Regions from separate parts of the Bacillus sp. C-3-6 genome, predicted to be linked through region 2. Evidence: riboswitches for the same ligand, from Rfam matches in the RefSeq annotation. Region 2 holds a riboswitch; each other region holds the start of a gene.

Region 1 (7,741 bases), 690 kb from region 2:
AACCAAAAATTGAAGTTGAAATAAGTGCCGTAAGTAATAATTTTTTCATTTGAAACATCCTCCCGTTTTTTATTATCGTTTATCTATTCGAGTCGTTAAACTATCACCAATCCACTGAATTAAAAATACAACTAGTAATACACAAATTGTCGCAACGATTGTTACATCGTTATTCCCTCTCTGGAATCCTTCTAAGTAAGCAAGTGTTCCAAGACCACCAGCACCAACAACTCCCGCCATTGCTGTATAGCCTACTAAAGCAATTGTCGTAACTGTAATACCAGATACTAATGCTGGTAACGATTCTGGAATCAATACTTTTAAAATAATTGTGCTTGTTTTTGCTCCCATTGCTTTTGAAGCTTCAATTACACCTTTATCAATTTCGCGAAGTGCGATTTCAACCATTCTCGCGTAGAATGGTGCCGCCCCAATAATTAAAGCTGGCAGCGCTGCACTTGCTCCAAGAATTGTTCCAAGAAGAATCTTTGTGAATGGGATTAATAAAATAATTAAAATGATGAACGGTATAGAACGGAATATATTTACGAATGCTCCAATCACCGTATTAATTGATTTGTTTTCCCATAAATTATCTTTCGCTGTCATGAAAAGTAACAATCCTAAAATTAGTCCTAAAACAAATGTCGCAAGAGCTGCGATTGCCGTCATATATAACGTTTCACCAGTTGCTTCTAACATTTGATTCCAATCAACATTTGCGAGTAACTTATCCATGTGCAATCACCTCCAGCTCTACTTGATCTTGATGAATTCCTTCTATTGCTTGCTGGATCGCTGTTTCCTCACCATTTAAATGAACAACTAAACTACCGTAAGAACCGTTATTCGTTTGTGCGATATTTCCTTGCAAAATGCTAACTTCTATATCACTGCGTTGCATCAATCGTTGAAGCACTGGTCTTTCTACAGCCTCACCGATAAACTGCAAACGAATCACTTTTCCATCTGGATATTTTTCAATTAAACTTTCAATCGTTTCATTTGTATCTTCAGAATCTGTTAACTGCTGTACAAATCGTTTCGTAATATCTTGCTTCGGATTACGGAATACATCAAGTACTGGACCCGTTTCTACAATCTTTCCTCTCTCCATTACCGCCACTCGATTACAAATCTTTCGAATTACGTGCATCTCATGTGTAATGAGTACAATTGTTAAACCAAGGCGCTTATTAATGTCTAATAGTAAATCCAAAATTTGATCTGTCGTTTCTGGATCAAGAGCTGACGTTGCTTCATCACATAAAAGTACTTGTGGGTTGTTAGCTAATGCTCTTGCAATCCCAACGCGTTGTTTTTGTCCCCCGCTCAGCTGAGATGGGTACGCGTCTCCTCTTCCTTCTAATCCAACAAGATGAATTAATTCATCAACACGTTTTCTTCTCTTCGTTTTATCAACACCTGCAATTTCAAGTGGAAACTCTATATTTTCACGTACAGTTCGTGACCAAAGTAAGTTAAAATGCTGAAAAATCATTCCGATTTCTTGCCTTGCCTTACGAAGTTCACTTCCTGTAATTGCTGATATAACACGATTCGCAATTGTAATTTGGCCAGAAGTCGGTTTCTCTAACTGATTAAACAATCTGATTAAAGAACTTTTTCCAGCGCCGCTATATCCGATAACACCAAATATTTCGCCTTTTTCTATTTTTAAATTGGCGTTATCTACAGCAGTGACATCACCGCTTTTCGCCTTATATATTTTCCTTACATTCTCTAATAGAATCATGATGTTCACCCCTTTTTTGTTTAGGTCGACTCCGCAATTTTTTATTTTTAATGCGTGTAGTCCACTGTTATCATTACTTTTATTATTTGAATGTCCTCCACATTCAAACAATAAAAAAACCTTTCTGCTTTAGAGAAGCAGAAAGGTTTATATGCGTATATAACAACATTATCCCTCTCTCTCATCTCTCAAAGCATTCGCTTTGCAGGAATTGGCACCATTTCAACATAAGTTGACGGTTGCCGGGCTTCACAGGGCACAGTCCCTCCACCTCTCTTGATAAGAGAAATCAGATTCAATTTTCGTCTGATTTGAAATTTATGAAATTGTCTATATTTTATGACTTGAATTGTATCAATATACACTTACCATGTCAACAGAAATTTTCGTAAAAAATGAAACTTCAGAATTTTAAGCACCTACTGACATCGGTTTACATATATGAAACATCGATTCCACTAATAACATCGTTTGGTACGTTCCCGAATATTGTACACGCCCATCGTTCATTAACATTTGCAATCGTACATTTCCATTCACCAATTGCTCTATATCCTTTTCGTCTAAGCAAATGATTTGTTCCGTTCCTCTTTCCTCTTGTAGCAGCTCTATATAATCTCTTGAAATTTGTAACGAACAACTTTCATCTCTAAAGCGGAAATTAACAGTTTTCTCCTCTCGTCTTAAAAGCGGCTCTAAATGATATTGACCATTAGCGTAATTTACAAATGATTGAAGCAAAGAATATAATTTCACCCTAAATCACATCCTTCATATCACTTTCTATTACATACCATTCCCTCTCAATAAAGAGCAATCCTGTTATTTTCGCTCGACAAATACTGTATCCATCCTGCATCTCGACATATTTCCCAAGAAATATGTCGAGGCGGCAAAAATTTTGCCGCCTACTTTAATTCCGTATATAAATATTCAACCGAATGAAATGCATATATCTTCTTCATCAGTGTCCCATTTTCAAAAACAAGTAAACAAGGTACACTTTCAATCCCATACTCTTTCGCTAAATGCGGAGCATAATTTAAATCTAACATCCCAATTTTGAGGCCTTCAATTGTCATCTCAACGACTGTTAACATCTTTTTTGCTAATTGGCATGTTCCACACATTGGAGTATATACATATAACACTGTTTTTTCTTCATTCTCTATTAGGGCTGTAGCTTCGGCTCCTGTCCAATCGATCACTTCTATCATTCCTTACCGTAAATATTCTGTATAAACGTCAATGTCGGCTCCCCATAATACATTTGCTAAGTGTGTAGATGGCGCAGTTGCCACTTCTCGGTACGAGCGATCAATATAGATATGCTCGGCTTGCGGAAATTCTTTTCGAAATTGTTTCCTTAACTTTTCTCCAGCATCATCAGCATCCACTAGCACATACACTTCCTTATCAAAAAACTGATCAACGAGCTCATCCATTTTCGACAAACCAATTGTACCATTTGTACAAACAATTTCCACTGGTTCACGAATAATAGATTCAATCTTTCTTCTATCTGATGTACCTTCTACAATAATGACTTTTTCCACATAAATCATATGTCATCACCCGATCACCATATACTATACAACCTTGAACTTAGTATATAGTATATTCGTTATTTTCATGTTGTTTCCTGTTTATTTTTGCAAAAGAAAAGCGAAACCGACTGTTTAGCCCTGTTGGCTAAGGTTCTTCCGTACAGAAGACGCTTTTTATCTTCTCGTGCGGAAGGTTCTTAGACATGAAGGGCTAGGAGTTGGAGCTAGACAATGAAAAGCGCAAGCGGCTCATTTAGATTGTGAGGGGGATGGAGCTTCTGACGTAGAGGCGCTTTTTGCCTTGTAGGAAGAAGCGAAGCCACCGAACAATCTAGTCGCTGGAGCTAGACAACGAAAAACAAAAGCGGCTAGACCTGCATAAAGATTAAACGAAAAAGTTTTTTCAAAAAACGTTCTCCTACACGATAATTAGTATATGATTCTACATTCATTATTTTACACAAAATAAAAAAGGACAGCACAAAGGCTGTCCTTTAGTCGACTATAATTAGTCTTGGTTTGTCATTTCTGCATATTTTTCTGCAGTTAATAACTTCTCAACTTGGCTTGCATCAGAAAGTTCAACTTTAACCATCCATGCACCCTCGTATGGAGATTCGTTAACAAGTTCTGGTTGGTCACTTAATTCTTCGTTTACTGCTACAACTTTACCGCTTACAGGTGCGTATAACTCAGAAACTGTTTTAACAGATTCTACGCTTCCGAATGGCTCGTCAGCTTCGATTGTTGCACCTACTTCAGGAAGTTCAACGAATACGATATCACCTAGCTCACCTTGTGCAAAGTGAGTGATACCGATAACAACTTCATTACCTTCAGTTTTTACCCATTCGTGTTCTTCAGAGTAACGTAAATTATTTGGAATGCTCATGACTGTACCTCCAGTGAATGTATTAATTATGTAAAAATACCTTATTGGTACTTTTTCCACACACTTTCAAACTGCTCTTCGTTAAAACCAAGTGTTACATTCGTTCCATCTGTTACAATTGGACGTTTGATCAACATGCCATCAGATGCTAAAAGCTCATACATTTCGTCTTCGCTTGCATCTTTCAACTTATCTTTCAGACCAAGTTCACGGTAACGCATTCCACTTGTATTAAAGAATTTTTTTAATGGTAATTCACTTTTTTCATGTAAATTACGTAAATCTTCTTTTGATGGTGGATTTTCAACAATATGAATCATCTCATATGCTACATCGTTTGCCTCAAACCATTTCTTTGCCTTTTGACATGTGCCACACTTTGGATATGAATAAAATGTTACTGTCATAAATTCACCTACTTTTTTACTAACCTTTACCTTTATCATATAGAAAACGTTTTATTATTTCAAACCATTATTCGCTAAACTTTTACTTATTTCGTGATAATTTTTAATAATCCTGCGAATTTTTCTTATTTTTCCGCCATTTGTTAAGAAAAAAATAAATATATAAATTTTTTTAGATTCTGCACCAAACATATATCTTAAACAAGCGTTTGATTAATTTCTTATTTTTCTTTGTTAGCCTTTGAACTACATGAGTTTCTTTCTACCGAACATACAGCTTAAACAAACGTTTGATTAATTCTCCATTTTTCTTTCTTAACCTTTGAGCTGCATCGGTTTCTTCCTACCGAACATACAGCTTAAACAAACGTTTGATTAATTTCTTATTTTTCTTTCTTAACCTTTGAACTACATAAGTTTCTTTCTACCGAACATACAGCTTAAACAAACGTTTATTTTTAAAAAATAAGAAGCCTTTTTTACAGGCTCCTTCATCATCGACTTAAGTAATCCGAAATGGTTTGAAATACTACTATATACATATTATGAATATTTCGATCGGAAACAGTATCATTATATAATCCCATACCCCAATATTGACCTTCAGGGTTCCCCATATTTACAAACCCTTGCGTATACGTCATCGTTTTATCCTTTGGGGTATTATCATAATCTAAATCCTTGTTAGTAAAAATTAAATACGGTCTATCTTGCAAACCAATAAAAAATACCGGCTTCTTTAACGATAAAAATAAGTCCGTATACTGCTCCTTTGATGCCTCTTTAAAGTATTCTTTCATAACGAAAAAACCATCAACTTTTGCTGATTTCTCCTGCATTTCTTCTAACTTTATACTTTCAAACTTTACATTCCTAAACGTATCTTTCGGCTTTTCTCCAACAACTCCAATTACGAGTGCTCTTCCGTTATATTCTAATTTTTCTCCTTCGTTATTCTTTGCACACCCAGCACCTACTAGGCATAACAATATAAAAACTAAAAAATATGATAAACGCTTCATTTAGCACCCTCACCCTTCTTTTTAGTCAAGTGACAAAAACGTAAGGTTAATTCAAGAAAATGTAAGTAAAATCGATAGCCCAATTCACGTTTCTATATTATAATCAATTGAATTTACTTACATTACTAAACATAGGAGATCAACATGAAGAAATTTAAACTTTCATCTTTTCTTCCGTTAAGTTATATACTTCTACTCGTACTCGTAAGTCCCCTTTACGACGTATTAAATAAATCGACTGTTCACGCAGTAGACGTTACAACTGTAGTAGATGATTGGATTCCATTTGTAAAAGCATTTATTATTCCTTATTTACTTTGGTTTCCATACTTATACGGCGCACTTATTTATTACTGCTTTGCTGACCGAAAGCAATATTATGTCACTTTAAGTAGTGTTATTTTTGGAAAGCTTGCTTGTTTTTCTATTTATTATTTTTGGCAAACAACTGTACCGCGTCCGACTGTCGTTGGAACAGATGTATTTTCTGAACTAGTTCGCTATATTTATAGTATCGATCAACCGGTAAACTGTTTCCCTAGCATTCACGTTCTTACTACATTTGTTATTATGTTAGCTGCCTTTAGACGTAGAGAACAACATGCTTTTGAATATTACATTCTTACCTTCTTCGGTACACTTATTATTTTATCAACGCTATTTACGAAGCAACATGCATTTGTAGACGCCATTTCTGGAATGACACTTGCAAGCATACTTTACTTCGGCGTTCAACTCTTATTGGCCAAAGAATCAATAAGAGTTCCAGTAAAACAAAATCATAGAATGTAACATGACAAAAAAGCAGACTGTGGCTTCTCAGTCTGCTTTTATCTATTATTAAGGAGATTTTCAATTTAAGATTGCGGTACAGTCATATCACCAGAATGAATACGACCTGCTTTTTTAAGAGCAATGTAAAGTATATAAGAAACAGCTACTGGAATGACGATATAAGTAATTACCATCGCCGGGAGAACTTCCCATCCTTCGCTGGAAATTAAATTAATTGGTGCGATAAGAGAACTTAATCCAAGACCTGCAATTTCTTTTCCTGCTTCCAGTTGGAAAATTAATGCGGATACCGGACCGACTATAGCACTGGCGACGACAGTTGGGACGAGAATCATTGGATTTTTAGTGATATTTGGCAACTGTACTTTCGGAGTACAAAGAGCTTGAGCTAATATGCCACCTAAATTGTTTTCTTTTGCTGAGATGACAGAGAATCCGATAAACTGAGCAACGCATCCGGCAAGAGCTGCACCACCTGCAACACCGTCTAAGCTAAGTGCGATCGCTAACGCAGCTGATGAAGCTGGAGAGATAAGTAATAGTCCCCAAACTACTGCAATGACGATAGAAGCGATAAACGGGCTACCAGCTGAGCTATCTTTAATGAACGCTCCAACTGCATTTAAAACAGGAGTAATATTATGAGATAACCAAATACCAACTAAACCAGAACCTAATATGGCCGCAAATGGAACGAGCATCATATCTAAAGCAGTTTTTCCGCTTAAACGTTTACCAATATATACAGCTAAAGTTGCTGTTAATAATGCACCGATTGGCTCACCTGTTTTAATAATTAGACCAGCTTCAGTAATTGAAATGGATCCGGCACCAATCGCTCCGGCTACCATCGCCGAGAAGATTACAAGACCGTTTGCACCGAGCATAAAAGCAATGCCGGCACCAATTGCCGGTGCCATTAGTGATTTTGCAACAACTCCGATTGTAATAAGTAATGGTATATCAACAATTCTTCCTATATTTTCGATCAGTAAACCAATTCCGAGGGATACGAAAATACCTTGTGCGATTCCAGCAGATGCTTTAAATACACGAGACATTATATATTCCTTCATTTGTTTCACCTTCTCCTATAAGTTAGTAACCAATTGTTTTCATATAATCACGTAAAATATCGTTTGATTTTGCGAATCGAGATTCTTCATCCTCTGTTAAATTGAGTTCTACAACTTCTCTTATACCGTCTCTAGTAATAATAGCTGGTACTCCTGTACAAATATCATATTCACCGTACTCACCATCTAAAATGGCTGATACAGCAATGACACGGTGATCATCATTAAAGATTGAACTCGCAATAT
Region 2 (7,741 bases):
GTTATCTAATGTGAAAGCACCGTTGTAAATTAAATGATTTGTTTCTAAACCGTATTTATCGCCCTGAGACTTTAAGTACTCTTCATTAATTGGCAAGAATGTTGAGAATGTCGTTAAGCTTAAGAAGTAAGGAACAGGACGGTCTAGTTGTACTTCTAACGTTTTGTCATCAACAGCTTTGACCCCTAGTTGATCAATTGGTAATTGTTTTTGGTTTATTTGTTTCGCATTCTGTACATCGAAGAATAAGAATGCGTATTCAGCTGCTGTATCAGGATTTACGGCACGTTGCCAAGCAAAGACGAAGTCCTTTGCTGTAACAGGAGTACCGTTTGACCATTTTGAATCACGCAGATGGAATGTATATTTTGTTTTATCGGGACTAATGTCAACCGACTCAGCAACACCAGGAATCGGTTTATTATCTTCTCCCATTGTATATAAACCTTCAAAAACATTGCGCATTACATTCATGGATTCCCCATCCGTTGCTTTTGCAACATCCATTGTTGGAATTTCTGAAGCGAATGATAAGTTAATTGCTTGTTTATCAGGTACTTTATCGTTTGCTTTCGCTCCGCCTGCATTATCTTTATTTCCCCCGCAAGCAGTTAGTAATAGACTTGCCCCTAAAACAGATGCAACAACAGGTACAACTTTTTTCTTCATTGTTCGTTCCTCCCTAAATGTGTTGTTCGTAACGTCATAATGTCCCTGTCTTGAAGTAGCTATAGAAGGAGATAGAACCTATTATAAATATTTGTTTATAGGTAATCAGGTGTCCTATATGTATATACATGTTGAGCTATAATCTATCGTTATATGTTTCAACTTAGTAGACATTATATTTTGATGGTGAAATATTTTGTTTCTTTGATTATTTAGAATATTAACACTGGAAAGAACTATATGTCAATAATAAAAATAGAATGTTAATTTCTTGGAATAATATATTAAAAAAGTAAATTCTCTTGTGTGAGAGAACCTACTTTTAATATATTTTGCTAAAAAAACAATTGGTGTGGGCTAATAATAAGTGGGGATGAAGAACCCCCACTTATTACGGTTTTACTTTATTTTTCAATTTTTGCCCACTTGAAGTTTAATTGACCCGCAAAGTCTACTTGCACAATTCTTTTCACATAAGAACGTTCTAAATAAGATTCGCCTTTTTGATAAAGAGGAGCGATAACAGAGTCTTTAAATAATATTTTCTCGGATTCTAGTAATGCTTCCCAGCGAGCTTTTTCATCACCAGCTAAAGTTGTTTTCACTTTTGCTATTGTTTCGTCGAATTCCTTATTAGAGTAATGATCTAAGTTATAAGGGTTATTCGTTGTAAATAGCTCAAGGAATGTAATTGGATCCGCAAAGTCAGGGCTCCAGCCGTCAATTCCGATTTCGTAGTCACCTTTTAATAAAAGCGAAACTTGTTGCTTACGCGGTTGCGGTTTTATATTTACTGTTAATCCATCTAGATTCTTTTCTAGTTGCCCTTTTAAGAATTCACCAGTTTTCTTATCAAGGTCAGCATCACTCGTTAATAATTCTAATGTTATCTTTTCAGAATCAAGCTCTTGTTTAGCTTTTTTCCATAATTCTTGTGCAGATTTTGTATCAACTTTTGTTAAATCGCCGTTTGCAGTACGGAAGTCTTTTCCTTCAGGTCCTTTTGCAAAGTTTTTTGGAACGAGACCAAATGTTGGTGTAGAGCCATCATTTAATAACGTATTTACAAAGGATTTTCTATCAATTGTTTGATCAATTGCTTGGCGTGCAGAAACGTTTTGAAGTACTTTGTTTTGTTGATTCATACGTAAAAATTGTACGCCTACGTTTGGACGTTCTTTAAAGTGGGCATCTTTTTTATATTTATCAACGAAGTCAGATGTTAGTTTTATACGATCTAATTGTTTTGACTCGAATAAATTGACTTCTGTTGATTTTTCTTTTACGACGTTAAAATTGATTTCTTCTAGTTTGACAGTATCTTTATCCCAATAGGTAGGGTTCTTCTTAAATTTAAAGCTTTGTTCGTGCTTCCAATCGCTTAGTGTAAAAGCTCCATTGTACAAGATTGTATTATCTTCTAAAGCGTACTTATCACCTTGTGCTTTAAAGAATTCCTCGTTAATTGGTAGAAATGTTGGGAACGCTGTTAAGCTAATAAAATACGGAACAGGACGTTCCAATTCTACCTCAAAAGTATGGTCATCAACTGCTTTTACACCAAGTTGGTCGGCTGGAAGTTCTTTGTTGTTAATTTTTGTTGCATTTTTAATATCAAAGAATAGAAATGCATATTCAGAGGCTGTTGCTGGATCTACGGCACGTTGCCAAGCGAACACAAAATCTTTCGCTGTAACAGGAGTGCCGTTTGACCATTTTGAATCTCGCAAATGGAATGTGTATTTCGTTTTATCGCCACTTACTTCATGAGATTTTGCAACACCAGGAACAGGTTTGTTACCTTCACCAAGATTATACAAACCTTCAAATACGTTTCTCATTACTTGACCAGAATCAGTATCTGTAGCACGAGCCGTATCCATTGTTCGTATTTCAGTAGGTGAAGATAAGTTTAAAACCTGTTTACTAGGTGCCTCGTCTTTTGCATTTGCTCCGCTTGCTTCGTTTTTATAACTACCGCAACCAGTTAATAAAATACTTACTCCTACAACTGATGCAATACCGGGTACAAACTTCTTTTTCATTTGATTTTCCTCCTAAATAATTAAGTTTGGATGATGATGAGGGAAATGAAAAATAAAAAATCCCTCTTTTCATATTGAGAAAGAGGGATTTTTACGTACAAGTTATGCACCCGTATATAAACGAAGTCCCTCATTCTATCTTTCAAGCATAAAGCTTGCAGGAAGTGGCACAGTATTCAAAATGAACCTGCTGCCGAGGTTTCAAAGGGCCAGTCCCTCCACCTCTCTTGATACAATGAGTAAACGAATAAATTTTATTAATTTTTGTGTTTCTTTGATAATTCAAAATCTTACACCTTGAATAATGAAGTGTCAACCAAATGAAATATAGTTTAAATTTTCAGTTTTCTTAAACAAAAAAACCACTGCATATGGCAGTGGTTTTTCTACTAGAAGTTAAAGTTATCTGGATCTGGACCAACGCGACGATCTTCATTTAAAGCTTGAATTGCTTTCATATCATCAGCACTTAATTCAAAGTCGAAGATGTTTGCATTTTCAATAATGCGATGTTCTTTAATTGATTTAGGGATTGTTACAACTTCGTTTTGTAAATCCCAGCGTAAAATAATTTGCGCAGTTGATTTATTATATTTTGTCGCAATTTCTTGTAACGTTGGATTATCTAGTAGTTGTCCTTGCATTAATGGTGACCAAGCTTCAAGCTGGATATTATGTTCTTTACAGAATGCATGTAGCTCTTCTTGTGCTAAACGTGGGTGATATTCCACTTGGTTGACCATTGGCTTAATTTCAGCAATTTCAAATACGTCTTGTAAGTGGTGAATGTGGAAATTACTCACACCGATAGCGCGAACACGGCCATCTTTATAAAGTTTTTCTAATGCTTTCCATGATTCAGTATATTTCCCTTTTACAGGCCAATGTACTAAATATAAATCTAAATATTCTAGACCTAATTTCTCTAATGTAGTTTCAAATGCTTGAAGTGTTGTTTCATATCCTTGATCGCTATTCCATACTTTTGAGGTAATAAATAATTCTTCACGTGAAACACCGGATTCACGAATCGCTTGTCCAACGCCTTCTTCATTTTGATAGATTGCTGCAGTATCGATGCTGCGGTAGCTATTTTTAATTGCTGCTTTTACAGAATCAATTACTTCTGAACCATCTTCTACTTTAAAAACACCTAAACCAAACCAAGGCATTTTTACACCGTTATGTAATGTTGTATAATCTTTTAAACTTGTTAAAATCATATTATTTCCCCCTAGCTTTTTTGTTTGTTGCTTCTACTGCTTTTTGAATTGCCTCTGAAAAATTATATTCGTATAAAGTTTTGAGACCCTCAGCTGTGGAACCACCTGGCGTTGTTACTTGTTCGCGGAGGTTAGCTGGATTTTGCGTTTGCTCGAGCATAGAAGCAGAGCCAGAAATCATTTGAATGACAAGATGTTTTGCGGTTTCTTCATCGACTCCATAACTTTTTGTTGCTTCAATTAAGCTTTCAGCAAAGTAATAAAGGAAGGCTGGTGCACTTCCAGTAACTGCAGTAAGCTGATGAACTTCTTCCTCAGTACAAAGTTGCGAAGTACCAATACCTCTTAAAAGCAGTTGCAGGGTTTCTTGATGCATCTCGGTTACTGATTGTCCTATTGTATATAAGGAGATAGACTTTCCAATTTCAGCAGCTGTATTAGGCATAATCCAAGCAACAGGTGTGCCTTTTGGGAGTCTAGCTTCTAAATAAGATGGTCCAATGCCAGCTGCTACTGTTACGACAAGTTGATTTGATATTAACGGAGATAGCTCAGCTAATAATTCTTCATGAGCAGAAGGTGGCATTGCTAAAACAACCGTATCGACAGATGTAATATGCTGCTTCCAATCCGTTGTAATAGACACATTATATCGCCTTTGTAATTGTTCTAACTTTTCTACGTTGCTTTGGTTAGAAATAATAATTTTTTCGATGTACTCTTTGCTTGTTTTAAGTAATCCGGAAAATATAGCTTCTGCCATACGACCAGCGCCAATAAATAAAATTCGATGTTTGTTAGGCATATCCTTTATTCCTTTCTAGTAGAGATATGTTATAAAAACGATATCATCTTTAAGAGAATTTTGTAAAAAGAAAAGACTTACCGTAGATGGAATGGATAATGAGAAGGCGGAAATTCATGGTAAAGGAAAGGGCTATTCCTTATACTGGTGATAGGGAATTTATTACACATCTGGGGAGAGATAAATATGGTTAGAAGTCCATTTTTTTTACTTGTTTCTAGTATTATTTGTGTATTAGTTGGATTGTATATTCAATCGAGTTATATTGAAATTTTCGCATCAATTATGGGGATCATTAATGTTTGGTTATTAGCGAGAGAAAAAGTATCCAACTTTTTATTTGGCATGATTACTGTTGCGGTATTTCTATACATTTTTATTACACAAGGTTTATATGCAATGGCAGTATTAGCCGCTTTTCAATTTATATTTAATGTATATGGTTGGTATTATTGGATTGCACAAAGTGGGGAGGGAGAAGTAAAAGCAACAGTTCGTTTAGATTTGAAAGGGTGGACTTTTTATATAAGTTTTATTTTAGTTGCTTGGATTGGTTGGGGTTATTATCAAGTCCGTTATTTAGAGTCAACAAGTCCATATTTAGACGCTTTAAATGCCGTATTGGGACTAGTGGCTCAATTTATGTTAAGTCGAAAAATATTAGAAAACTGGCATTTATGGATTTTATATAACGTAGTTAGCATTGTAATTTATATTTCTACTGGTTTATACGTCATGCTAATATTAGCTATTATTAACCTCTTTATATGTGTAGCTGGTTTGCTAGAGTGGAAGAGCAATTATAAGGGGCAAGAACATACAAATAATTATATCTAGAAAATAATTAGAATTAAAAAACCCCTGAAGTACATATGCTTCAGGGGTTTACTAATAGAATATAAGATTATGCTTTTGTCATACCAAGTAATACAGCGCCGCCGATAATTAAAACACTACCTAGTGCAATAAAGATCAATTGACGTTTTGTTTTCTTTTCACCTAAGAATACAATCGCACCGAATGTTGAGATAACGATTCCAGTTTGAGATAATGGGAAGCTTGTTGCTACTCCAACACGTGGTAATGAAAGAAGTAAGAATAAGTTTCCAGTTCCCCATAGTAAACCAGATAAAGCATTACGGATTGCATATTTGTTAAATGGTTTATGTTTAGATGTCAGTACAACCGCACCAACAAACATACCAACTGCTTGTGGTAAAATAGCAGACCAACCATCGATATTATACCAACGAATAATAATTACATATACAAGATAGCCGAAAGTAGAAACAATTAAAGTAAGAAGTCCTTTTTTCAATTGTCCTGGTGGCTGAGCATTTTCTTTATCATCTAGTGATGTGAATACAACACCAACTACGATTAATAGGATTGCAATCGTTCCCAGAATAATCGTTGTAGTAGTAGTCCACTCACGGAAAGCGATAACCCCAAAGATAGAAGTTGCAACAAGTTGCATACCAGTAGAAATTGTTACGGTAGTTGAAACACCTAGTTTTTCAACTGTTTTTAATTGGTTTACTTGTCCTAAAGCCCAGAATAAACCTGAAATAAACCCAACAATTAAGACTGTCATTGTTAAAGCTGGTTGAGTAAATACATACATAATTGTTGCGAAGAATAGAGCACCGATTGTCATACCTACCGTTTGGCTATATGCACCACCGCCCATTTTTACGCTTACTAATAAGATGTTTCCCCATGCAATTGCAGGAAGAAGCGCTAATAAAATGTCCATTACAAGACTCCCTTCGGTTTGCTATACCAATATAGTTACATATCGTTCTAACGATCGGTAATGCCCCACTAATAGAGTAGAAGATTACCGATCGCTAAAACAGGATGAAGAATTCACGATATAAATGCGTTTTCATTTCTTCATTTTTTGAAACACCTCCATATAATAACAGGAAATTGCCTATTTTAGAAAGTGAATTCAAATAAAATGTATATTTAAATAAGAGGTAAAATTCAGTTATTTCCCGGTGGTATATTTTATTTCCTAAGAAATAAAGAAGCAGCTTCCAAAAAAGCTGCTTTAAGGGTTAGTAATTCTTTTGTTAATAAGCTGAATACATAGCAGAAATAGGAGTGACATACTAATAGTGATAACCACAAGTGTCCAGGCGAGTTGCATATTACTTGCGTCAATGGCCATGTAAATTGCAGTCGGGATTGTCTGTGTTTTACCAGGGATATTCCCGGCAAACATGAGTGTAGCACCAAACTCACCGAGCGCGCGGACAAAGCTCAAAATCATCCCGCTTAGTAATGCAGGAAATGCGAGCGGAAGTGTAACGTGCAGAAAAACTTGATATTCACTTGCGCCAAGGTCACGAGCACTTTCTTCAATTTGTACATTTGCGATAGAAAATCCCGTTTTCGCTGATTGGTACATAAGTGGAAATGCAACAACTGTAGAAGCGATGATCGCAGCGGTAGATGTGAACATAATAGACTGCTGAAATAATGATTCAACCCACCTTCCGATCGGGCTGTTGTTTCCAAAGATGATAATGAGAAAGAAGCCGATAACAGTTGGTGGAAGTACCATTGGTAATAAAAATATGGTTTCTAATAGTACTTTATATCGCCATGAGGAGCGAGCTAGTGCTCGTCCGACAATCGTCCCTAAAATTGTAACGAGAATAGTGGCACACGCAGCTACTCTTAAAGATAGAAAGACAGGCGATATAATAGCATCAATGCTCATAGTAATTACGACAGGACTGTAAATCCATATTTCTTAAAGGTAGATTGTGCATCTTTTGACTGCAAATACTCATAAAATGAATTCGCCTCTTTCTTATGTTTAGATTCTTTTATAACACCTAAAGGATAGTGGATTGGCTCATGAGAAGTAGCTGCTGCTGTCTCACCAATCTTTACTTTATCTGAAATGAGAGCATCTGTTTTGTATACGATACCAGCATCGACATTCCCTGTTTCTACATATGTTAACACTTGGCGAACATCTTTTG
Region 3 (7,741 bases), 2.3 Mb from region 2:
GCATCCAGATGAAAAACATACGATAACTGTAGATCCTAGCGTGTTCCATGAAGAAGCTGCTGCTCAAGAAGTAGAAAAAAATACATTCGCTGAAAAAATGGAAAATAGCATCATTATTACACTTTGTGTTGGATTGTTAGGTCTCATTTATATTTTCAATTACTTTTATACGAAAGGATTTAATCTTACTCTCGATATCGTGATTTTTATGTTATTAATTGCTGGACTTATTTTCCACCGCACTCCGATTCAGTATATTCGCGCTTTTTCAGACTCTACGAAAAGTGCCTCTGGCATTTTACTTCAATTTCCGTTTTACGCAGGAATTATGGGCATGATGATTGGAGCAAATAGTGAAGGACTTTCACTTGGAGGAGCTATTTCTAATTTCTTTATTAGCATTTCAAACGAATCAACTTTCCCGCTCTTTACTTTTTTAAGTGCTGGTATCGTTAATATTTTCGTTCCATCTGGTGGCGGTCAATGGGCCGTGCAAGCACCAATTATGATTCCAGCTGGCGCTGAACTTGGTGTACCTGCTGCAAAAACTGCAATGGCCATTGCGTGGGGCGATGCTTGGACGAATTTAATTCAACCTTTCTGGGCATTACCAGCATTAGCGATAGCTGGTTTAGGTGCTCGTGACATTATGGGATTTTGCGTTGTGAACTTACTATATGCAGGTTTTATCATTAGTCTATGCTTCTTATTTATTTAAACGAAAAGCTAGTTTTATACTAGCTTTTTTACATAATAAATCATTTATTTCCCATGCAATTTATAACTGTCTTCCACTCTATGTCCGTAAGATGTAATGACTCAAATGCAAAAAAATCTTCGCAAATTTTTCCAATCAAGTATGGATGTTCCCTCAAAAAATTCCACTGTAACGCTTTAGGAAGAAAATATGTTTCATATTCTTTACTTCCCCTTACTACCTCATCTACTTCTCTTTCACAAATTCCTCTTATTAAATAATCATTTCTTAACTCTATTTGAATTTGTTGAAATGTATCGCTGCATTTTTTCAATTGAAGTAAACACGTAATATACTTTCGAAAAAGTTCGTTATCATACTGACAACAGTTTATAATACGATCGACTTCATTCATAATGTACGAGCCTTTTCTTCTATTTGTAATAACCATTTTTCGCGCTTTGATACTTTACTCGTTTTCACAGATTGAAACACTGACCGTTTTATATCACGAATGCCACAAAAACGTAAAACACCTCTCTTCATCATAATCCAATCTGCTGATCGATATAACAATGCGACGTACCATAGAGGCGAGTCTAACGTATTAATAACCCACGCTTTTTTCCCTTGCAATAATCCTTTCGGCAGAGCCCCTTCATATTTATAAGCAAATTCAGCTACGAAAATACGGTCAATAAAACCTTTTAAAATAGCTGGCATCCCCCACCACCATATTGGATAGATGAATAGAATTGTATCTGCTTCTTCTACTAACGTTCTGTATCGAGCTGTTTCTTCTTCATTTACTAAATCACGTCTTTTCTTCTCTTCATTAAATACGAGGACTGGATCAAATTGTTCTTTGTATAAATCAAGTACGGTAACTGAATGATTTGTTTCCTGTAGTCCTTTTTGCACATGATTTAAAATCGCCGCATTAAAACTTGAAGGACTAGGATGAGCGTATACAATTAGTACGTTCACTACATAACAACTCCCTCTATAAGTTAAAGTTTCCCCTTCTTTAACATCTTCTCTACAATTTGCATGTTTTTCGAACTTTGCAACAGTCGATTTAATACAGTAAGTAACTCTTCTTTTTCTAAATCTTTCAGTTTCTCTTTAACTGCACTCTCACCAGCACCTTGAATATCATAAACAACTGCCGCCATATGTTTACAATAATTTTCATACGGACATTCGCAACTACTTTTTGAAAAATCTTCGAGATCAATAACTACTTCATAATTCCCTGCATTTCCAGTAACGAAAGCAAACACTTTGTTATCTTGTATTTCAACATCTTCTACATGTCCATCTTCATAATATTCATATCCCTTATCTACAACGTACTTTGGGATCCATTTCGTTATATCTTTTAATAAGTAAGCGTACATAATTGTACCCCTTCCTTTAATTCCCTTTTGACTTCCAAACCCCTGCATGTTATTCTAAGAACTGTTAAATAGCAAGTCTATTTTGCAAAACGACTGACACCTATTCGGCGAAGGTGTCTCTTTTCATTTGCAGCCGATACGAATTGCCTCTTTCAGGCACATTCAATTTTTGACACTACACACTCAACACCATTCCCTGTATCAGGCTGCTTAAGCAGTCTTTTACTCTACATACTCCGTTATTTTTAAAAAAAGAGAGCTTAGCTCCCTTTTCTCGCCTTATAAAATACCCCTTTTTCAGTATAGAGATATTCATCAGCTAATGTAATTTTCCCATCCAGTTTCAGTTCATCTAATAGTCTTGATAAATAAAATTGATGTAACATCTTTTTCGTGAATTTTCCTTCATGATGCGAAACGATATGTTCTTGAATATCTAACAATGATATTGGCTTATCTTGCTCTATCATATATTCATAAACTGTACTACGCAGTTTTACGTATTTTTCGAGTGTCACAGCAATGCGCAACCCCTTTCTTCTTAATATAAATTTTCGTAATCGGTTTTTTTGCAACAAAAAAACCTCTCCGATAAGAAGAAGTTACGTATATATCTTCGTCTTATCTCCCAGAACAAATATGTTCTGCTGGAATTAGCACCTGCATCGCGGTTGCTGGGTTTCATCGGGCCAGTCCCTCCACCTCTCTGGATAAGAAAATATTCACTTAATTCTTACTATACGTAATTTCATTTTAATTGTCAAACAAATATAACAAATAATATTTTCTTCTTTACTGTTCATACTATACATATATGAATATGCAAGGAGGATTATGAAATGCATCAAAATGCTCGCGGATATGTACAAGATTCTTTTCAATCATTACAAGAAGCAAAACATTGTTTAGAAGAAGCATTACAGACTGTTGAAAAAGATTTTAATCGCGCTCGTATTGAGCAATCCCTTTATGCGATCGAACAAGCTATTCAACGCTGCGATTACACCGTTCACATTTTAGAACAAGATTGAAAAAACTTCCCATCATAAGGTGGGAAGTTTTTTCAAATGGCATACTTCATAATTATTGCCGTTATGATTAAAAAATATACAGAATTCACAATTTCTAAAATCCCTACTTTTATAATAGAAATTTTTTTGCCATACAATATAATGGCTCGAATGACACTTGGTATAAAAATAAGGGAGCACCACGGATTAATTGCAAATACAATGATTGTTAATAGAATATGATAACCCCAAGATATAAAACGATACTTCGGATTATTTTTCTCACGTATCATCGTTTTCACATAAAACGTACTACCTAAAAAGTATAAGAATGAAATAAGTGCAATGAATAATGCTGTATGATCGATTTGTTTCATTGAAAAATAATAACTAATTAACCCACCAACACAAAACACAATGATCGCACAAATATCATTTAATAGTGCCCTTTCATTTTTTTGACGAGCATAATGCATATTTACTATAAATAGTGGAATCATGACTATTACGAATAAAAGAATGCGCCATTCATATAATAGAGAAATCATCCCAAATACGAACGCAATAATAAAATATACAATTGAAGCATGTAAATACTCTTTTTTTCGTTTTTGTTTTATGTACATAAGGAATGGATACGTAGCTAAATAGATAAAGAACCAAGCTATAAACAATGGAATGTGATATATAGTAGGTTTTCCAAGTATGACACTTAATAGAAATGGTATAGCAAGCATCGCCCATGCACCATGTTGCTTCGGAATAACTAACTTCATTAACTATACACCTCCCTTTTGAAAATAGTTCTCACCTATTATTATACGAATAATTTTATATAGTAACGGATATATATTGGACTATTTTTTGACAATAAAAAATGCTCCTTACAATATGTAAGAAGCATGAAAGAGGCAAACGAATATGTAAGTCGCGACCCTACCTTATATGAGTATGCTTTTCTATGCTATGTTATGCTTATCTAATATACCGTATTTCTTTTTAAATCTTGTGAGAATCGTAATCCAAGAAGTACTAAATAATAGTAAGAAGACAACATTCGAAATTGCATGGCTCAAATCGAAATAAAAACTTGCGATGTAATACGAAATGACTGTTTCCCACGTTGCCTCTCGTATAAAACCGAGAAGTCCCCAGAAATTCATAATCCAGCCAAATAAAAATCCAACAAACAATCCGTACAGGAGTCTTCCCCATAGCTTTTTCATTAAAAATGTATTACGCAATAATCCAGCTATAAAACCAATCATACCCCATGAAAACATTTGCCACGGCGTCCACGGACCTTGCCCTAAAAAGATGTTAGACACAATCGCTGCTGTTGCACCGATCATAAAACCCGCTTCACTTCCAAACACAATTGCAGAAACGATAATAACAAAAGAAGTTGGTTGTACACTCGGTAAAATAGAAAATGGTACGCGGCTAACTGCTGCAATTGCTGCTAATACAGCAACGAGAACAATTTCACGTGAAACAAACGCCTTTCTTTCAAAACGGATATAGAAAGGTAACATAATAACAACTAATAAAAACAAACTACTTAACATGTAATAACCGTCCATAATAAGTGTAGTAAAGAGTAATGTGCCTATTATTACTGCAAAAATACATATTATGAATGCAACATATCGTTTGGACACGCTTCGTACACATCCTCCCACGTTAATGCATATGGCAATTCTTTTCGAATGAATCGATTGATAGATGTTGTATAAAAGAAGTTGCCGCTAAAAAATTCTTTCGGTGCATCATTCATAATGACTGTCCCATCAAATAACATCATACATTGATCAACGTATTTCGCAGCGAACTCAATGTCATGCGTTGCCATTACAATTGTTGTTCCTTCTTTTTGCAGCTTCCTAAATAGTTCTCCTACTCTTTCTTTCTTCCATGGATCTAATCCCTTTGTCGGTTCATCAAGTAATAATAACGTTGGCTTTGATAATAACGTTGTACATAATGCAAGAAGTTGTTGCTCTCCTCCGCTACAATCATGCGGATGGCGTTCTTTAAGCGAATACAACCAAAACTGTTTTAGCGTATCTTCTGCTATTTCTTTTCCTTGTTCTCCATATAATTCACGTGCACGTTCATACACCTCATCCCACACTGTATCAAATGTAAAATGATAATATGGATACTGCGATACATACCCAATACTTTTAAACCGTTCTTTCGAATCAATTTTATGTATCACTTTCCCGTTCCACTTTACTTTCCCTCTTCTCGCTTTTTGTAATCCTGCTAAAATTGTTAACAGTGTAGACTTACCTGTACCGTTCTTCCCAACGAGCGCTACCCATTTTCCTTTTTCAATCGAAACTGATAAATCACGTAAAATAAGCGGACTATTTTTTTCGTACTGGAATGAAATATGCTCTGCGCTTAAAATTACCTCTTGCTTTTCACTTTGTGCTATTGGCTCATTTACATATGATATCGCTGAAAAATTATTCATTTTCATTTGCGCCTCTCGCACCGTAAACGGAATATCTCTCACATTCCACTCTAAAAATAGCCTTGGAATTTGCGGAATAAATGGACGGAATGTTTCTACTCCCCACATATTCGTAATAACAGTTTTAGGACTACCATCATACATAATACAGCCATTATCCATACAAACAACGCGTGTTGCAAGCGGGATAACTTCATCTAAACGATGTTCACTTAAAATAATCGTAATTCCAAGTTCTTCATTAATCCGTTTTAATAATCCTAAAAACTCTTTTGCAGCAATTGGATCTAATTGTGCTGTCGGTTCATCTAATAATAATAACTTTGGCTGCATAACTAATACCGCAGCTAAATTAACAAGTTGCTTTTGCCCACCAGATAACGTGTGAACAGATTGATGCAATAAATCTTGAAATCCTAAAAAGCTAATAAGCTCTACTATTCGTTTTTGAATAATATGTGATGGTAACCCAATATTTTCTAAAGAAAATGCTAATTCTTGAATAACTGTATCCATTACGAGTTGATTTTCTGGATTTTGAAATACCATACCAATTTCTTGAGCAGATAACAAATCAGGTACATTTTCTAATAAAGTACCATCATAATATGTATCCCCAGTACGCTTACCAATTGGAAGTAATTCTTTTTTAAAATGTTTTAATAAAGTCGTCTTCCCGGATCCTGATCCGCCGGCAAGTGCAATAAACTCTCCTTTTTGAACAGAAAGAGAAATATGCTGTAACGCTTTTTCGTTTTCATCAGCATATACAAATGATAAATTGTTTATTTCTGCATGCGCCACCATAACCACTCCCTTCCTTCCATTATAATTGGTAAACTAATAAACATCGTAAATACGATAAACATCATCCCATCGTATTGCTGAAATAAAATAGATTCGACTTTCGGATAAATGATTAACTTTCCTCCGCCATACGTACTACATATGATAGCAATTATAAATAGAATACTTAAATAACTGAGCGTATACCAATCTCGTTTTTCCATTCTATAGCGAATATATGTCGTACGTTTCGTTACACCAAATCCACGAGCTTGCATAGAATCTGCCGTTTGCAGTGCATCTTCCAATGAACAAATTAATAATACTTGCAGCAATTGCATACCATTTTTGACGCGTTCAATTATCGAACCTGAATCTACCTGCACACCTTTCGTCTTTTGAACGAGTGTGATTTTCTTTAATCGCCTTATAAACAAAGGAACAAATCTCACTGTAATCATCGTTAACAATGCAACTTTCGGTGAAATTCTTGAAAACAAATATAAAAATTTATGACTGGAAATAATATCATTGTATGACGCAAACGTAAACATAACTGCAACTAGTAATAACCCCATTACTATTCCAAACATAATCGCCTCAAGCTTAATACGGCTATCACCTAACCAAAACAACGTAGTTCGACCTCTATGCGTTAATAACGAATTAAATAAAATTACCATAAAAAAGAAAACAATTGTGCTCGGTAGCATCTTTCTTATCTTTTCGCTATTTCCTTGCATCACATTTAACATAATAATTAATACTATTGCTCCAATTAAAAAAAGAGGATGAAGACACATCATACATAGTATCATCACCCCGATATAATAGAAAAAATTCACAAAAGGATGTAAAGAAGAAAAACTTATTTTCATAGCCCTTTACCGAATGCCTTTCTTATTGTAATACGTATACCCACTCAATTGTATCTCCTGGTTTTACCGTAGCTACACCAGCACTATGGTTTGGAAAAGCACCGTTCACACGATATTTCCATCCACTAGTATCCGCAATATCTTTTTCATATAAATCATTAATACCTTTTACATAAATACTATCTCTAGATCCGCTTGCATCAACATCTAATCCTGTACGTTGTAATACTTTATACACAGTATCGCCATCTTGTACATCCATCTTTTTCGCACCCATTATATATCCGTTATTTCCTTTTACCGAGATTGTTACTTGTTTTGCTTTAGGTACTGGTGGTACTGGTGGTGGCACTGGGTTTGATGGTGGTACCGGTGTTGGTGGAGCTGGTACACTATTGTTCTCTTCTGACTTTTTCTTTTGCTCCTGCTTCGGTGTTTCTTTCGGCTGATTCACAACCTTTGCTTCTTCTTTTACTTCTGGTGCTTTC
Region 4 (7,741 bases), 2.3 Mb from region 2:
TACACAGCTTTTAAAAACACCAAATTTAACTCCTGAATCAAGAGACGAATATATTAAACATATACTTGAAGAGTTAAATCGTGCCCAAGAAATTATCGATGATTACTTAACGTTTGCCAAACCTGCTCCAGAAAAATTAGATCAAATTTCAGTAAAGCAAGAGTTAAATCGAGTTATTAATATGATATTGCCATTGTGTAATATGAATACGATACATATTACACAGGATTTTTCTGAGGCAACCATTGTTGGTAATAAACAGCACTTTCAACAATGTTTTTTAAACTTAATAAAAAACAGTATTGAAGCAATGCCTAATGGTGGTACCTTAAATATTTCCTCATCTATCAATAATAGTAAAGTTGAAATACGAATTGAAGATAGCGGAGTTGGCATGTCACAGGAGCAAATACATCGATTCGGTGAACCGTATTTTAGTACAAAAACAAAAGGAACTGGTTTAGGTACGATGGTTGCTGTTAAGATTATTGAGACGATGCATGGAAGTTTAAAAATCCGAAGTATCGTTAGTAAAGGAACGACTTTAACAATTACGTTCCCGAAATATAGTAAGCATACGCATTTAAACAAATAAAAAAGGAGCATAGTTGCTCCTTTTTTATTTGTTTCGATACATAAGTATCTTCAATGTTTTTTTAGTTTACATTTGTGAAGACTAATTAAAAATTAGTATCCTCCGCCCCAGCAGCTGCATCCTACAATTATTAATAGAATGAATAACACAACTAATAAAGCGAAACCTCCACCAAAACCACAAGAACCACCGTAACTCATATTTTCTCCTCCTTTTGGTTTGAAAACTAATAGGTAGTTGATCATTTTAACTGGTTCGTATTATACATTATGTGTATATCCCTTTTTTGAGCATGTCTACATAAAAATAAGTAAAAGCACTCGTTTAAAGAGTGCTTTAAAATGGATACCAAAAGTTTTGAAATACGTTTAATTTTAAATATACCGCAACAATGAATATGAAAACACCGGCAAATAAAGCGATGAAATCTTCACGTTTCGCCTTACTTGTATAAAACCATGTACGTTTATCCTTCTTTCCAAATCCTCTTAAATCCATTGCATTTGAAACCGTATCTATTCTTTCTAGAGAATGAATGATTAGTGGCCAGAAAATTAAAACACGGTTCTTCATACGAACCCATAAACTTGCTTCTCCTTTTTCAAAAGCCACTCCTCTCGCTTCTTGCGCGTGTTTAATAATTTTATACTCAGACTGGATGTCAGGAATATAACGTAGTGCAATATTTATTGCATATGTAATCTTATAATGGATTCCAAGTTTACTTAAACTACTTACAAATTCGCTTGGATCTGTCGTGTATATAAAAAGAAGTGTAAATGGTAATAACGTAAAATACTTTAATGAAAGTGTAGCTGCATAAAATAATGTTTCATATGTAATCGTTGCATATCCAATATGTAAAAACGAGGTATATGATTCAGTTAATTCAGATCCATGAGTTGGTGTAATAAATAAAATCATGACAGAGTTTAATAAACTAAATGTAAATATGACACTAAAAACAATTAAAATTTTATGAAATGGAATTTTAGCAATGCTGAGTCCGATACACCCGATGATAAATAGTATTAGCAACACCCGAAAATCAAAAAACAAAAAAGTAAGCGTCATACAAAAAATAAATAAAAACAATTTCACTACCCCATCCATACGATGAAAATATGTACTATGCACCTTCCTCCCTCCTATTACTATCTAAATAAAGTTCCATAAATTTTTCCGGACATGCAATCCCACTAAATTTAACAAGCTTGGTTAAAGAACTCTCTCTTAAGTTAGCTATTTGTAACGTTTCTTGATCACCAAATACATTAGACACTGTATTATCCGCAATAATTTCCCCTTCATGTAGAACTACTGCACGGTCTGCATATTCTAGTGCGAGATTCATATCGTGAGTGATAAAAACAAATGAAATACCCTTCTTAGCTAGTTTTTTAATAAACGACATAAATTGTTTATAATGATAATAATCTTGTCCCGCTGTCGGTTCATCTAATATGATAAGCTTAGGATTTGTTGTTAATATAGATGCGATTGTTAATCTCTTTTTTTGCCCATAGCTTAGTGCTTGAATTGGCCAATTACGAAATGGATATAAACCACAAATTTTTAAAGTTCCTTCTACTCTATTCTTAATTTCTTCCTTAGAAAAATTATGTAATGTTAATGTAAATGAAACTTCTTGAAAAACAGTAGGCTGTGTAATCATATGATTTGGATTTTGCATCACGTAAGATATGATTTTCCCACGTTTACGAATAGACCAAGAACTAATATTTTCACCTTCTAACAAGATTTTCCCATTTTTTATTTTGTTTATGCCTATAAGACTATGAGCTAATGTGGATTTCCCTGCTCCATTATGTCCCAACAGTGCCACAATTTCTCCTTCATATATTGAAAGGTTTACATTTTCTAATACTTTTTGTTTATTAGGGTATGAAAATGATAAATTCTCCACTTTAAGTAATTCCTTGTTTTTAGTATTACCTTTTAATATGACTTGTTTCTCCATCCACTCTTTTAGAACGTTGCCTATCTTTTCTTTTTGAAGGTTTTCCATTGGATATATTACGTCATTATTACGATCAAAATGTAATCTCTTTAATGCTTCGATGTAAATAGGCTCTCTTAAGCCAATACGTGGCAATATATTTGACGCTAAGATTTCTTTTGGTGTTCCTATTGCAATGACTTTACCTTCATCAATTAATATAACTTTGTCTAAATCCAGCTTTAAAATTTCTTCTATCCTATGTTCGATAATAACAATCGTTTTATTATATTGCTCATGTATATCTTTCATAAGTTCTATCGTATGTACGGCGCTTAGTGGATCTAAGTTCGCTAACGGTTCATCGAACAATAATATATCCGCATTTGTTGTTAATAAACCAGCTAGAGAAACTGTTTGCTTTTGACCTCCTGATAATTCATGTGGACTTTGTTTATGAAACGTATGCATCTTCACCTTTCTTAATGAGTCCGAAACAATCTTTTTCATATCATCTTGCTTTACACATTCATTTTCTAAATAAAAAGCTACATCTTCTTCTACTGTCAGACCAATAAATTGAGCATCTTGATCTTGCAAAATTGTTCCTACCTGCTTACTTTGTTCAAAAATACTTCCTTCCCTCGGGTCTTTACCGGCAATTAAAACGTTACCTGTACTAGTCCCTTCGTAAGAAAATGGGATTAGCCCATTTATACAATGAGCTAATGTCGACTTTCCTGAACCACTTCGTCCAGCAATTAGTACTTTTTCCCCAGGGTATATATGAAAGGTAATATCACTTAAAGTAGGCTGCGCAGCATGCCCATATTGAAAGGTAAATTGTTCAAACGAAATAATTGGTTTCATGTTAACATCCCTACTCTTCAATTTTTAAATGTGTATGTTTCTTATTAGATTTTGCCAAGCCAATTGTAAGTGGCAATCCAACTACTAAGAAAACGATAACATCGGAAATTGTTGCTCCTAATACTTGTATAACAATTTTGTCAAATGGTTCTCCCATCACAATAATATCGAATGCCCCAGCAAATATAATAGCAATGACAATACCAACTAACCCAGTAATTGCTAAATAAGAAATATGCCCCTTGTTAAACGACCCGTTTTTTACACTAAAACCAACTCTTTTTTGAATAAGACCCATCGAAAAACCAATAATCCCTGAACTAATAACCCAGCCCCACCAAATCCCCCATCCAGCAATCGTATCTGTTACGGTATGACCGATAAGTCCGATTAAGAGTCCTGCCAATGGACCAAATAATGCTCCAAAAACAGTTAATATAGCTAATGCTGGTTTAATAAATGTATTCGGTGCAATAGAAAATCCCCAAAGTCCTAATATCCCGTATAATGCTGCTCCAATACCGATTGCTACTACTAACTTTGTTGATAATTTGTTCATTACAATTCCCCTCTCATATTAGTCAACTTTTATTACTCTATATTTAATTTAAAAATGAATTATGCATCTACACTCCCTTTCTATACAACAAAAAATGACCTCTTATATAAGAGGTCATTTTCTTTCACGTTCAAGAATCCTCTTATCTTTCAAAAAACACAACGTGTCCTCTGCGGAATTAGCACCTTCCTATAAAATTACATAGGGGTTGCTGAGGTTTCTTAGGGCCGTTCCCTCCACCTCTCTGGATAAGTATTAATTTGTAATTCGTATTATGGCACTAAAGAATGTAAATTTCAACACTTTTCTTACTATTTTTATTTTTTGTTAAATGGCGCATTTAAATCATTGTATTCTTATCGGAATTGTGAAATAATGAATTCAAAATCGTTTCGGGAGGAATGCATTATGAAAGTGATTGGTTTGATTGGAGGATTAAGTTGGGAATCTACATCATTATACTATAAACATATTAATACGCTTACACTCTCTCAATACGATCAAAATGCGAAGCTAATTTTATATAGTATGGACTTTGGTGAAGTAACTACTTTATTACAAAACCATCAATATGAAGAAGTGAAAAATGAACTAGTTACAGTTGCAAAGAAAGTTGAAAAATCTGGGGCTGAATGTTTATTAATGTGTTCAAATACTGTACATCTATTTGCTGAGGAGGTAGAACAAGCAATATCTATCCCGCTTCTTCACATTGGTGATGTAAGTGCTAAAAAAATGGTAGAACAGAATATAAAACGTATCGGACTATTAGGAACAAAACAAACGATGGAGCAAGATTTCTATAAATCACGATTAGCGAAATATAACATTGAGACAATTATCCCCAATGACGAGGAAAGAACTTTTATCCACCATGTCATATTAGATGAATTAAGTAGAGGGATCATTTCAGAAACATCTAAAGAAGAGTTATTACAAATTACAAAATCATTAATTCAAAATGGTGCTGAAGGTATATTATTAGGCTGCACTGAAATACCTTTACTCATCTCCCAAAATGATCTCACTGTTCCCGTTTTTGATACTGCTTTTTTACATGCAAATACTGCTGTGCAATTTGCTGGATAAGAATATACAAGCATAAAGGTGAGAACCTCTATGCTTGTATAAAGTTATGACTATTTATCCTGCTATTTGCAGGCAGTAAAGCCCCACCAATTAAATTTTTACTTTATTTAAAAGAGATTCAATAACTGCAATTGCTTCTTTTGAACCACCACATTCTAAAAAGCTATCATTAAGTTTTCTTATACCATGTTTATACTTTTCATTTGAAAGAACATCTGTTACGGCCTCTTTTAAAGTGTGTACATTAACATGTTCTTTCAATAGTCTATGTGCCGCTTCAAGCTCAGTTAATCTTTGCGCTATCATAGGCTGATCTTTATCATGCGGTATTATTACAAATGGGACATTATAATGAATGGCATCGTGTACGCTATTCATACCACCATGTGTAATAAAAACATCTGCTTCATTTAATATTTCTGATTGAGGTACGTATGGAGCAATTATAAAATTATCTGGCGCTTGCTTTATTTTTGAAATATCATTTCTATCACCAATTGCCATTACAACTATCCCATCAAAATCTGAAAAAGTATCAATACAAGTATTAAAGAATGGTTCGAGTCCTTCAAGCAGTGTTCCCATTGAAATGTAAATAACTTTCTTTTCTTTAAGTGATTCCAGTGGAAACTTTATATTTGTTTTACGCTTTGAAATACTCGGTCCAATAAAAATGTTATTTTCCCCGAACGATTCGCTATTAGGTTGAAAATAACGACTTGTGTATACGAGACAAACATCACCCTTATTATTCATAAATTGAAGATTATTCTTTGGTTTTACTCCAAATTTATGTTCCATCTGATTTAGTAATTTTTCAGAGACTTCCTCTGGTTGGAATGGCATCTCTGCATTTGGATGAAAAGGTAATGTCTTCAAAAATTCTGGCGGAATTAAAAATATAGGTGAGGACACTACACCTGGAACTTGTAAATACTCCTTTACTAACTCTCCTGCGCCAAATATATCATAAATTACGAAATCAAAATTTATACTTTCACATAATTGTTTCGTAATTTCTAATATATATAAAGAAGTTTGAACATGCACATGAAAGAAAGCATTTAATCCAGATGAAGTTTCAGCATCAATAGAAATCTCTTTTAATAGATCCGGATGAGTATGTACAGTAGCTCCTAAATCTTCAATTCTATCCTTAAAGTTTGCCGTTGTAATATAATGTACGTGATCCCCTCGTTCAGTAAAGGCTTTTACTAAATTTAATGTAGGGTTTACATGTCCCTCTGCTGGAAAATTAACCACTAAAATATTTAGCACTTATTCCTCACTCCTTATATTTCACTGTTTTAATTAAGCATACTGTTATTTGTACATGTAATCGTCCCCTAATAGTCCTAAAGTGCTTGTTACATTATGTTGATAAATAATTTTCAGCCATCAACAAAAAAAGCATCTACCTATGTAGATGCCTAACCGTGATAAGGAGTGTTCTGTGAGGTTAGAACAAGCTTTTCTGCTTGTCCTATGCTATCAATATATGATTTATTTTATAAAATGTGAATCGTTAATAGAATTATTTTAGCCCATTAAAATAAAAAAAGAGTTATTAATAAATATAATCTCAATTATTATTATGTATCTACATATGTTCCTCCAATATTTTAGAATAAACAGCTTCATATATACCTCATTTCCAATCTATCCCCAGATAAAAACGCTTCTAGTTCACATGAATGCTAAAGACGTTTCGTCCATTTTAATTCTCTTTAGAGTTATCTGTTTTTGGCGCTTCACCAGTTAATCGCTTATTTTTCAAATCAAAATAAGCATCTAAAACTTCTTTTCCAATATCGGAGTTAATGCCCGATTTATCATTTTCAACCCACGGTACTACAACAGAAAATGCTACTTCTGGATCATCATATGGCGCATATCCAGCCAATGTTAAGTTATAACATTCTCTACGATCACCTTTCGCATTTCGCCCAATTTCATTTTCTCCACCATATACAGTTTGTGCGGTCCCTGTTTTACCAGCTGGTTTATATGGTGCTTTTTGGAACGCTCTTACTCCCGTTCCATCTCCTTCTTGAAATACTTTTCTAAATCCTTCTTTTACTTGATTAATATATTCTTGTTTCATATCGATTCTATTTAAAACAACGGGTTCTATTGATTGTACTACTTTACCAACCTCATCTTTTTGAACGGTTTGTTCTCTAATTTCTTGAACAATTTGCGGTTTCATTCGATACCCTCCATTTGCGATAGTCGAAATATATTGTGCAAGCTGAAGTGGTGTATACGTATCATATTGTCCAATAGAATAATCTAATAAGAAACCAGGCTGATTATCTTTTCTTCCAATTTGTCCTGCAGTTTCATTTGGTAAATCAATACCAGTTTGTACGCCTAATCCAAATTGCCTGAAATAATACCTCATTTTATCAAAATATTCTTGTTTAATATCTAGTGAACTATTTTTCACATAATCCACTCCAGCAATTTTTAATGCTATATTAAACATATAAACGTTTGAAGATACTTGTAACGCTCTTAGATCGTCTATATCACCAAAATTTTTCCAAGACTTCTTCTCCTTAGTTCCTTTAAACTTCATAGGTGCATCATAAAAATGTGTTCCAGGAGTTATTGCATTTGTTTCAAACCCTGTTAACACTGTCGCACCTTTAACCGTTGATCCTAG

The links. A riboswitch is a leader RNA that binds a small molecule or an ion and turns the genes downstream of it on or off. The one in region 2 is predicted to bind S-adenosylmethionine.
Region 1: linked by a shared signal. The riboswitch ahead of ACW0JX_RS24435 (methionine ABC transporter ATP-binding protein) and the one ahead of ACW0JX_RS01100 (peptide ABC transporter substrate-binding protein) in region 2 are both predicted to bind S-adenosylmethionine.
Region 3: linked by a shared signal. The riboswitch ahead of ACW0JX_RS15895 (hypothetical protein) and the one ahead of ACW0JX_RS01100 (peptide ABC transporter substrate-binding protein) in region 2 are both predicted to bind S-adenosylmethionine.
Region 4: linked by a shared signal. The riboswitch ahead of ACW0JX_RS12875 (ECF-type riboflavin transporter substrate-binding protein) and the one ahead of ACW0JX_RS01100 (peptide ABC transporter substrate-binding protein) in region 2 are both predicted to bind S-adenosylmethionine.

Annotation. Positions count from the first base shown of each region.
Region 1 covers NZ_CM137247.1:4,730,152-4,737,892, forward strand. The annotation lists gene metQ (methionine ABC transporter substrate-binding lipoprotein MetQ) at 1-49, opposite strand, end outside; gene ACW0JX_RS24430 (methionine ABC transporter permease) at 73-738, opposite strand; gene ACW0JX_RS24435 (methionine ABC transporter ATP-binding protein) at 731-1,756, opposite strand; SAM riboswitch class I at 1,935-2,042, opposite strand; gene ACW0JX_RS24440 (hypothetical protein) at 2,168-2,512, opposite strand; gene ACW0JX_RS24445 (thioredoxin family protein) at 2,665-2,973, opposite strand; gene ACW0JX_RS24450 (toprim domain-containing protein) at 2,977-3,321, opposite strand; gene gcvH (glycine cleavage system protein GcvH) at 3,812-4,195, opposite strand; gene ACW0JX_RS24460 (arsenate reductase family protein) at 4,237-4,602, opposite strand; gene ACW0JX_RS24465 (hypothetical protein) at 5,097-5,624, opposite strand; gene ACW0JX_RS24470 (phosphatase PAP2 family protein) at 5,769-6,416, shown strand; gene ACW0JX_RS24475 (PTS transporter subunit IIC) at 6,482-7,495, opposite strand; gene ACW0JX_RS24480 (L-lactate dehydrogenase) at 7,518-7,741, opposite strand, start outside.
Region 2 covers NZ_CM137247.1:190,171-197,911, forward strand. The annotation lists gene ACW0JX_RS01095 (peptide ABC transporter substrate-binding protein) at 1-669, opposite strand, end outside; gene ACW0JX_RS01100 (peptide ABC transporter substrate-binding protein) at 1,074-2,714, opposite strand; SAM riboswitch class I at 2,847-2,951, opposite strand; gene ACW0JX_RS01105 (aldo/keto reductase) at 3,104-3,937, opposite strand; gene proC (pyrroline-5-carboxylate reductase) at 3,939-4,742, opposite strand; gene pnuC (nicotinamide riboside transporter PnuC) at 4,929-5,579, shown strand; gene ACW0JX_RS01120 (GRP family sugar transporter) at 5,647-6,498, opposite strand; gene modB (molybdate ABC transporter permease subunit) at 6,799-7,473, opposite strand; gene modA (molybdate ABC transporter substrate-binding protein) at 7,479-7,741, opposite strand, start outside.
Region 3 covers NZ_CM137247.1:3,095,393-3,103,133, forward strand. The annotation lists gene ACW0JX_RS15875 (short-chain fatty acid transporter) at 1-718, shown strand, start outside; gene ACW0JX_RS15880 (group-specific protein) at 759-1,112, opposite strand; gene ACW0JX_RS15885 (NAD(P)H-dependent oxidoreductase) at 1,109-1,684, opposite strand; gene ACW0JX_RS15890 (SWIM zinc finger family protein) at 1,708-2,097, opposite strand; gene ACW0JX_RS15895 (hypothetical protein) at 2,358-2,675, opposite strand; SAM riboswitch class I at 2,716-2,814, opposite strand; gene ACW0JX_RS15900 (hypothetical protein) at 2,937-3,128, shown strand; gene ACW0JX_RS15905 (YwiC-like family protein) at 3,161-3,883, opposite strand; gene ACW0JX_RS15910 (ECF transporter S component) at 4,067-4,768, opposite strand; gene ACW0JX_RS15915 (ABC transporter ATP-binding protein) at 4,741-6,396, opposite strand; gene ACW0JX_RS15920 (energy-coupling factor transporter transmembrane component T) at 6,375-7,253, opposite strand; gene ACW0JX_RS15925 (DUF4430 domain-containing protein) at 7,276-7,741, opposite strand, start outside.
Region 4 covers NZ_CM137247.1:2,513,046-2,520,786, reverse strand. The annotation lists gene ACW0JX_RS12895 (sensor histidine kinase) at 1-595, shown strand, start outside; gene ACW0JX_RS12890 (YjcZ family sporulation protein) at 688-795, opposite strand; gene ACW0JX_RS12885 (energy-coupling factor transporter transmembrane component T family protein) at 932-1,732, opposite strand; gene ACW0JX_RS12880 (ABC transporter ATP-binding protein) at 1,725-3,425, opposite strand; gene ACW0JX_RS12875 (ECF-type riboflavin transporter substrate-binding protein) at 3,436-3,984, opposite strand; SAM riboswitch class I at 4,124-4,239, opposite strand; gene ACW0JX_RS12870 (aspartate/glutamate racemase family protein) at 4,393-5,073, shown strand; gene ACW0JX_RS12865 (macrolide family glycosyltransferase) at 5,164-6,351, opposite strand; gene ACW0JX_RS12860 (peptidoglycan D,D-transpeptidase FtsI family protein) at 6,791-7,741, opposite strand, start outside.